One region of the Neorhizobium sp. T25_27 genome, then DNA from elsewhere that is predicted to be linked to it. Evidence: predicted binding sites of a transcription regulator. Region 1 holds the regulator's gene; the other holds the start of a gene.

What was found. Region 1 encodes PhoB, which activates phosphate uptake and scavenging genes when phosphate is short. Its sites were predicted from a motif close to TGTCATNNANCTGTCAT; they were not measured.
Region 2: a site for PhoB is predicted at 1,513-1,529, ahead of C5J24_RS26455 (NAD-glutamate dehydrogenase). Genes of this name have one in related genera too.

Annotation. Positions count from the first base shown of each region.
Region 1 is NZ_PVBJ01000005.1:207,356-212,230, reverse strand. It holds gene pstA (phosphate ABC transporter permease PstA) at 1-1,014, shown strand, start outside; gene pstB (phosphate ABC transporter ATP-binding protein PstB) at 1,028-1,843, shown strand; gene phoU (phosphate signaling complex protein PhoU) at 1,889-2,602, shown strand; gene phoB (phosphate regulon transcriptional regulator PhoB) at 2,624-3,307, shown strand; gene C5J24_RS16660 (winged helix-turn-helix domain-containing protein) at 3,322-4,008, shown strand; gene C5J24_RS16655 (endonuclease domain-containing protein) at 4,262-4,618, shown strand.
Region 2 is NZ_PVBJ01000012.1:92,526-97,400, reverse strand. It holds gene C5J24_RS26465 (carbonic anhydrase) at 1-517, opposite strand, end outside; gene pdxY (pyridoxal kinase PdxY) at 588-1,460, opposite strand; gene C5J24_RS26455 (NAD-glutamate dehydrogenase) at 1,636-4,875, shown strand, end outside.

The sequences.
Region 1 (4,875 bases):
AATGCGCTCGCCAAGCTGCTCAATGTCAGCGTGGACGACCGTGTCGCAGCCCGCGCAGTCAGCCAGATGCTGTCGGATGGCGTCCGCGTTCAGCTGCGTGACCTGGTGGTCGCCAATCCGGCGATCATCGGCACGACGCAGACGGTAAGACTGCTCGCTTCCGGCGATATCGACTCGGCCTACAAGGGCCAGATCGACCTCAACGTCGGCCAGGAGAACCGCAAGATCAACGACCAGCAGCTCGGCTGGATGACCCAGCTCTCCGACAGCGGAGCGCTTGCCAAGCATTTCAACAGCGGCATTTTCGTCAACGGCGCATCGAGCCGTCCGGAAGCGGCTGGCGTCGGCGTCGCGCTCATCGGCTCGTTCTACATGATGCTGATCGTGCTTGTCCTGGCGCTGCCGATCGGCGTCGCCGCCTCGATCTATCTCGAGGAGTTCGCCCCGAAGAACAAGTTCACCGACCTGATCGAGGTGAATATCAACAATCTCGCGGCCGTTCCCTCGATCGTCTACGGTCTTCTCGGTCTGGCGGTCTTCGTCAACTTCATGGGCCTGCCGCGTTCCGCCTCCTTCGTCGGCGGTCTGGTGCTCACCCTCATGACGCTGCCGACGATCATCATCGCGACCCGCGCGGCACTGAAGGCCGTGCCGCCATCGATCCGGGCGGCCGCCCTCGGGCTCGGCGCATCGAAGATGCAGACGATCTTCCACCATGTCCTGCCGCTTGCCATGCCGGGCATCCTGACGGGCACCATCATCGGCCTGGCCCACGCACTCGGCGAAACCGCGCCGCTGCTGCTGATCGGCATGGTGGCCTTCGTCGCCAACTATCCGACCACGCCGCTCGACCCGTCGACGGCGCTGCCGGTCCAGATCTACATGTGGGCGAACGAAGCGGAGCGCGCGTTCGTCGAGCGTACCTCGGGAGCAATCATCATCCTGCTCCTGTTCCTCATCCTGATGAATGTTGGCGCAATTCTCTTGCGGCGTCGCTTCGAGCGGCGCTGGTAGAAGGAGTATGACAATGAATATGATGTCAGAATCGGCAGTAGAAAAGGCGCTGGACCAAAAGATGAGCGATGCTTCCCACAAGATGATCGGCAAGGACGTTTCGGTTTACTACGGCGAAAAGCGTGCGCTTTTCGACGTGAACCTCAACGTCCGCGAAAACACTGTGACGGCTCTCATCGGTCCTTCCGGCTGCGGCAAGTCCACCTTCCTGCGCTGCCTCAACCGCATGAACGACACGATCGAGAATTGCCGCGTCACCGGCAAGATCACCCTCGACACGGACGATATCTACGACAATAACATCGACGTCGTGGAACTTCGCGCCCGCGTCGGCATGGTGTTCCAGAAGCCGAACCCGTTCCCGAAGACCATCTACGAGAACATTTCCTACGGTCCGCGCATCCACGGCCTTTCCAAGAACAAGGCCGACATGGACCAGATCGTCGAGGCGAGCCTGCAGCGCGCCGGCCTCTGGGGCGAAGTCAAGGATCGCCTGCACGAATCCGGCACGGGCCTCTCCGGCGGCCAGCAGCAGCGTCTGTGCATCGCCCGTGCGATCGCCGTGTCGCCGGAAGTCATCCTCATGGACGAACCCTGTTCGGCTCTCGACCCGATCGCGACCGCCAAGGTTGAAGAACTCATCCATGAGCTGCGTGCCAACTACACGATCGTCATCGTGACGCACTCGATGCAGCAGGCTGCCCGCGTGTCGCAGCGCACCGCCATGTTCCATCTCGGCCAGCTCGTCGAGGAGAACGACACCGACAAGATGTTCACCAATCCCGACGATCAGCGCACCCAGGATTACATCATGGGCCGCTTCGGCTGATCCAGCCGATTGTGCCGCCTGAAAATCAATTTTGAGGACTAGAAGATGGCATCGACCCATATCCTGTCGGCTTACGACGACGAACTGAAATACCTGAGCCGCCGCATTTCCGAGATGGGTGGCCTCGCCGAGCAGATGTGCTCGGACGCTGTGCGCGCGCTGGTCAATTCCGACGCCGCACTCGCGCAGAAGGTCATCTCCGACGACGTGATCCTCGATCACGCCGAGCGCGAGATCGGCGACAAGGCGATCATCACGATCGCCCGCCGCCAGCCGGTTGCGGCCGACCTTCGCGAGATCGTCGGTTCGCTGCGCATCGCCTCCGATCTCGAGCGCGTCGGCGACCTTGGCAAGAACACCGCCAAGCGCGTTATCGCGGTTCAGGGCACCGGCGTTCCGCGCAAACTCGCCCGCGGCCTCGAACATCTCTCCGATCTCGCCCTCGTGCAGCTCAAGGACGTCCTCGACGTCTACGCGACGCGTTCGGCGGAAAAGGCCGAGGCGATCCGCAGCCGCGACGAGGAAATCGACGCGATGTACACCTCGCTGTTCCGCGAACTCCTCACCTACATGATGGAGGATCCGCGCAACATCACCACCTGCACGCATCTCCTGTTCTGCGCCAAGAACATCGAGCGTATCGGCGACCACGCCACCAACATCGCCGAAACCATCTACTACATGACGACGGGCGCCCAGCCGGAAGGCGATCGTCCGAAGGACGACTCGTCGAACACGCTCGGCGCGATCACTGAATAGAACTGACGGAGCAGGCCAAGAATGCTGCCGAAAATCGCTGTCGTAGAAGACGAAGAAGCGCTGAGCGTGCTTCTTCGTTACAATCTGGAAGCCGAGGGTTATGAGGTCGATACCGTTTTGCGGGGCGACGAAGCCGAAATTCGGCTTCAGGAGCGGGTACCGGACCTTCTGATCCTGGACTGGATGCTGCCCGGTGTTTCCGGCATCGAACTCTGCCGCCGGCTGCGCATGCGCCCGGAAACGGAGCGCCTGCCGATCATCATGCTGACGGCCCGCGGCGAGGAGAGCGAACGTGTTCGCGGCCTCGCCACCGGCGCCGACGACTATGTGGTAAAACCCTTCTCGACGCCGGAACTGATGGCCCGCGTCAAGGCCATGCTGCGCCGGGCCCGTCCCGAGGTGCTCTCCAGCGTTCTCCGCTGCGGCGATATCGAACTCGATCGGGAAACCCATCGCGTTCACCGCAAGAGCCGCGAAGTGCGTCTGGGCCCGACCGAATTCCGCCTGCTCGAATTCCTGATGGCAGCGCCAGGGCGGGTCTTCTCCCGCTCGCAGCTTCTGGACGGCGTCTGGGGCCACGACATCTATGTCGACGAGCGTACCGTCGACGTCCATGTGGGAAGACTTCGCAAGGCACTCAACTTCTCCAACATGCAGGATGTCATCCGCACCGTCCGCGGTGCCGGATACTCCATGGAAACATAGTTGGTGGCCACGAGATGAGCGCGCGGGTCCTGTTGGTCGACGACGACGAGTCGTTCCGTCTGATATTGCAGAAAGCCCTCGTGGCCGACAGCTTCGTCGTATCGATGCTGGCAAGTGGAGCCGAGATCTCAAATCGCCTGAAAGCCGTTCCGCCGGATATCCTGGTCATGAGTTCGGATCTTCCGGGCGTGCGAGGTCTCGAGGTCTGCCGGGAGGTCCGTCTCGACCCTATCCTGTCGCGCCTTCCGATCATCCTCCTTGTGCCGTCGGGTGGCGAAGGCCTTCACCTCATCGCGCTGGCGGCGGGCGCCGACGATTGCCTCATGAAGCCATTTTCCCCGGTCGAACTCGTTGTCCGTGTGAAAAACCTGCTGAGGCGCGTCAACCCCGCCCTCCTGGACCACATGCTCAAGGTCGGCGATCTCACGCTCGACCGGGAGGCCCACCGGGTTCACCGGCAGAAACGTGAGGTCAAGCTCGGGCCTAAGGAGTTCAAGCTTCTTGAATTCCTGATGCGGACACCGGGCAAGGTTTATTCCCGCTCGGAGCTCAAGGCATCCCTGTGGGGCGACGACACGACCGTCGATGAACGCGCCATCGACGTCCATATCGGCCGGCTCCGCAAAGTCATCAGCCTCGGCAAGTCCGACAACGTGATCCGGACCGTGCGCGGCGCCGGATACGCATTGGGCGATTTCTGACGCCCCCATTGGCCTCGAGGCTCACCTTTATCCTGACCGTCTCATGCCGCCGGCGGATCATAGCCATGGAAGCTGGCGGGTTTGCTGTGGGCGTCGGCGTTGGATCCCCTCTCTTGGAATTTCTAACACTTAGCTGAAGCTAAAATGTTGAAATTCCATTCTCCCCCGCCAGGGGGGAGATAGGGTACCTGCCGCGCTCTTGCCGTATCCTTCGTCTCCGTGCGTAAATGCATGGCCACCATCGGGGATTGTGATGCGCCGCGACATTCCGGATCGACATCGACGGTTTGCGAGAACCATGCGGTCGGGCTCGACCAAGGCGGAAAATATCCTGTGGCAGGCCGTCCGCAACAGGCAGATCGGCGGCTTCAAGTTCAAGCGTCAGGTTCCGCTGGACGGTTATATCCTCGATTTCCTCTGCTTCGAAGGGCGGTTGATCATCGAGGTGGATGGCGGACAACACGCCGGGAGCATATCCGACCAAATCCGGGATGCATATTTCCAAAGCCAGGGCTTCCGCATCCTGCGCTTCTGGAACGACGAGGTGGTGACCAATCTCGATGGCGCGGTGCTGACCATTCTGGCGGAGTTGAAGAACGGCGGGGAGTGAATCTGCCGATCGGTCGGCGCCTCCGCGCCTGCCTCACTATGGTGCAACGGCGCCGCGGGTTACCTCTCCCCCCTGCGGGAGAGGAAGAAAAATCGGTACTTAGCGTCAGCTAAGTGCCAGATTTTTCAGGTGAGGGGATTTGCTGTTGGCGCCGGCGTTGAACCCCCTCTCTTGGAATTTCTAACACTTAGCTGAAGCTAAGATGTTGAAATTCCATTCTCCCCCGCTAGGGGGGAGATAGGGCGCCTGTTGCACCA
Region 2 (4,875 bases), on a different contig from region 1:
GAAACGTCTGCAGATTGGCGATCGAATTGCGGATCGAGACCCGCTCCAGCGCCGTCTGGCGTTCGGCCTGCGTCATGAATTCGTTGTTCTGGATCTGCTCGGCGGCGGGCTTCACCAGCCCCATCCACTTGCCGATGAAGTCGCCCGGCGACAGCGGCTCGATGGACGGGTCGAGGGCAGCCTTGATGCCGCCGCAACGGCCATGGCCCATCACCACGATATTGTCGATCTCCAGCACCTGAACGGCATATTCGAGCGCTGCCGAGGTGGCGTGAAACTGGCTGTCGGGCTCGTAGGGCGGCACCATGTTGGCAACGTTGCGCACGACAAAAAGTTCGCCCGGCCCGCAATCGAAAATGGTCTCCGGCGCAGAACGGGAGTCACAACAGGCAATCAGCAGCGTGTGGGGCTTCTGCCCGCTATCCGCCAGCACCCGGTAACGCTCGCGTTCGTCACTATAGCGACCGCTCATGAAATTGCGGTAGCCCGCCAGAAGTCTGTCAGGAAAATCCGTCATGGAGCAACGATTATAGCGCCGTCGAGCGAAGATCAACGGCCATTGTGCATCTGCGAACTCCCGAGGCCTATTACCGCTTGATCCGCTGCAAGGGATGCACGAGCCGGCGCATCTGAACCATCGCCATGGGAGTGGAAAGGCTCGACGCGTCCGTCTCCAGCGTCAGTTCGTCGCCACCGCGCTTGGCCGTGCGCGCAAGGACTTCGAAAACGCTCGCGGTTGCCAGCTGCAGCGCCTTTTCCTCCTCCATTCCGGCCAGGATTCGCCCGAGAAAGAGCGCTCCCAGGAGGTCGCCGAGCCCGTTCGGGGGATTGTCGATCAGCCGGTGTTCGGCAAGCAGCGCATGTTTGCCCGTCAGGTAGAGATTGCCTGTACCGCCCGCCATCATCGGCACGGCTGAGGTCACCAGGATGCGCGGCGGCCCGAGTGCGATTGCGGCATCCATGATATCGTTGTTGGTTTCGAGCGGTGCGCCGGAAAGCCAGGCGAGTTCGTAGCGGTTCGGGGTGGCGATCGTCGCAAGCGGAATGAGTTCGTCACGGATCGCTTCTGCCGTCGGCTGCGGAATATAGAGCCCGCCGAGATCGCCCATGACAGGATCGCAGACATAGAGAAGGCCCGGGTTCTTCTCCTTCAGCGCCCTTATCAGCCGCGCCACCGAACGCGGCTGGGCCGCATTCCCGAAATAGCCGGTCAGCACCGCCTTCACTTCTCCGAGCCATGGCGCGCGAATAAGATCGTCTATAGCCTTGTCGAAATCTGATTCGGGAAAGGTCAGCCGTGTAGAAGGCCCATGACCGGGATGCCAGGGGAGGACGACGGTCGGCATTGCCCAGACGGGAAATCCCAGCGTCTCGAGCGCGAAGACGGCGGCGCGATTGCCGACCGAGCCGCGCACGACATGGCTGGAGATGACGAGGACGGCACTGCTGGTATCCTGCATGTGATTGCTTTCCGGCTACGATGGCCCTGTTGATCGTTTCTTCGTCGCCGCATGTCAACAAGCCTTCACGGAACAATGAAACGTGTAGTGCCGACGGACATGGATCAGCCACGTTGCTGCACGATGACACACATCTAATTTATTCCGTCCGGGGACGGAAAAAGGGGAGAGGGACATGGCCGTCAGGCAGAATCCGAAACGGGAAAAACAGATCGAAAGCGCACGCAAGATCGTCGCTGCGAGCAAGGGGCCGCATCTCGACCCGCTCATCCTGTTCGCCCGGGCCAGCACTGACGACATCGAAAGCTATACGCCGGAAATGCTGGCGCTTTCCGCCAATCATGCAGCCGAGCGGCTGATGGCCTGGACGCGGATCCGGGCCGACATCACGGTCGAACCGATCGCCGGTGTCGAGCCGGACGGTATTCCGGTCTCGGTGCTGACCGTCGTCGACCGCAACATGCCCTTCCTGTTCGACTCGGTCATGGGCGAGGTGACCGCCACCCACCGCGACCTGACCATGGCGGTTCATCCGATCCTGGTCGTTGAACCGGGCAAGGAACCGGCGCTCCGCTCCAATGAGCAGCCCAGCAACCCGGCTCATCATGTGAGCCTCATCCAGATCCATCTTTCGCCGCTCAACGAGGAACAGGCGGCTTCGCTCACCGAGCGCATCCGCTACATCCTCGACCAGGTTCATCTGTCGATCACCGACTGGGGCTCCATGCTGGAAGTCCTCGACGGGGCCGCCAAGCAGCTCAGCAATTCGACAAGCCGCCGCAAGGCCGATCGCGACGAGGCGCTCGCCTTCCTGGACTGGCTGCGCGACGACAACTTCACCTTCCTCGGCATGCGCGAATACGTCTATTCCGGCAAGGGCACTGAGGCCAAGGTTGAACGCGGCAAGGGCCGCGGTCTCGGCATCCTCTCCGATCCGGATGTGCTGGTGCTGCGCCAGGGCAAGGACGCGGTGACGACCACCCCCGAAATCCTCGAGTTCCTCGACGGCCCCGATTTCCTGATCGTCACCAAGGCGAACGTGAAATCCGTGGTGCACCGCCGCGCCTACATGGATTATGTCGGCGTCAAGCGCTTCGACGAAAAGGGCGAAGTGGTCGGCGAGCTGCGCGTCGTCGGTCTTTTCACGGCAACCGCCTATACCCATTCCGTGCGCGACATCCCTCTCCTGCGCGCCAAGACCGGTCGGGTGGAAGAGCAGTTCGGCTTTGACCCCGACAGCCATTCCGGCCGCATGCTGGAAAACACGCTCGAATCCTATCCGCGTGACGACCTCTTCCAGATCGATGCCGATCTGCTGGCCCGCTTCTGCGAGCAGATCATGGAACTGAGCGAGCGTCCGCGCGTCCGGGTCCTGCCGCGCATCGACCATTTCGACCGTTTCGTCTCGGTGATCGTCTATGTGCCTCGCGAGGACTACAATTCCCTGGTCCGCGAGAAGGTCGGCGACTACCTGACCAAGGTCTATGACGGCCACGTCTCCGCCTATTACCCGGCTTTCCCGGAAGGCGGCGTCGCCCGCGTCCACATGATCATCGGCCGGCGCGGCGGCAAGACGCCGAGGATCGCGCAGGGCAAGCTCGAGGAAGCGATCCGGCTCATCGCCACCCCCTGGGAGGACCGCTTCGCAGCGCTTGCGGAGGAGGGACCGCGGCTCACCGTCACCCAGGCCTTCCAGGAAGCCTTTTCGCCCGACGAAACCTTCGCCGACCTGCCGGACATCGCCGCCTGTGCAGCCGGCGAAACGATCCGCATCGCCTTCTATCGCCGCCCCGGCGACGCCGCCAACACCGTGTCGCTGAAGATCTTCCACAAGGACCGGCACCTGTCGCTCTCCCGCCGCGTGCCGCTTCTCGAAAACCTTGGCTTCCACGCCGTCAGCGAGCAGACGTTCGAGATCGAGGTCGGGCCGGAAAACGACCGCAAGCTGATCGTCCTCCACGACATGGAACTGCAGCTCGGCGACGGGCGCGAGGTCGACCTGTCCCGCGAAGGCCTGGCTCTGGAAGAGGCCTTCCTCTCCGCCTTCGAAGGCCTGATCGACAATGACACCTTCAACCGGCTGGTTCTGCTGGCCGGCCTGTCCGCCCGCGAAGTCACGGTGCTGCGCGCATATTCCCGTTATCTGCGCCAGACCGGCATCGTTTACTCGCAGGCCTATATCGCCGACACCCTGGTGAAATACCCGGCCATATCCGCCGCCATCTTCCGCCTCTTCCGCGACGGCTTCGACCCGAAGATCACTGAGAAGGCCCGCGTCAAGAAACTCACCGACCATCACGCCGAAATCGAAGAAGCGCTCGGCAACGTGCCCAATCTCGACGAGGACCGCACGCTTCGCCGTTTCGTCAATGCGGTCGATGCCACGCTCCGGACCAACTACTTCCAGCGCGATGCCAATGGCGCCCCGCACCGGATGTTCGCCTTCAAGCTCGATCCGAAGCTGCTGGACGGCCTGCCGGAACCCCGACCCTTCCGCGAAATCTTCGTCTACGGCACCGAGGTTGAAGGCGTGCACCTGCGCTTCGGCAAGGTTGCGCGCGGCGGCCTGCGCTGGTCGGACCGCGGCGAGGACTATCGGACGGAAATCCTCGGCCTCGTGAAGGCGCAGCAGGTCAAGAACGCCGTGATCGTGCCGGTCGGCGCCAAGGGCGGCTTCTTCCCGAAAATGCTGCCGCCGGCGAGCTCCCGCGACGCATTCTTCAATGCCGGCCGAGAAGCCTACAAGACCTTCATCCGCACCCTCCTGTCGATCACCGACAATATCGTCGGCGCCGACATCGTCGGGCCGCCGGACACGATCCGCCTCGATGGCGACGACCCGTATTTCGTGGTTGCCGCCGACAAGGGTACGGCGACCTTCTCCGACACCGCCAACGGCTTGGCGCAGGAAGCCGGCTTCTGGCTGGACGATGCCTTCGCCTCCGGCGGTTCGGTCGGTTACGACCATAAGAAGATGGGCATCACCGCTCGCGGCGCCTGGGAAGCCGTGAAACGGCATTTCCGCGAGAAGGATATCGACATCCAGACGACGCCGTTCACAGTCGTCGGCGTCGGCGACATGTCCGGCGACGTCTTCGGCAACGGCATGCTGCTGTCGCGCAAGATCCGTCTCATCGCGGCCTTCGACCATCGCGATATCGTCATCGATCCGGATCCGGATCTCGAAAAGTCCTTCACCGAACGCGAACGCATGTTCGCCCTGCCCCGGTCGAGCTGGCAGGATTACGACAAATCAACCCTTTCCGAAGGGGCGATGGTCATTTCCCGCTCGGAGAAGTCGGTAAAGCTCACCAGGCAGGCCGCTGCCGCAATCGGTATCGACAAGACGACGGCGACGCCCTTCGAGATCATGACCGCGATCCTGAAGAGCCCGGTCGACCTCCTCTGGTTCGGC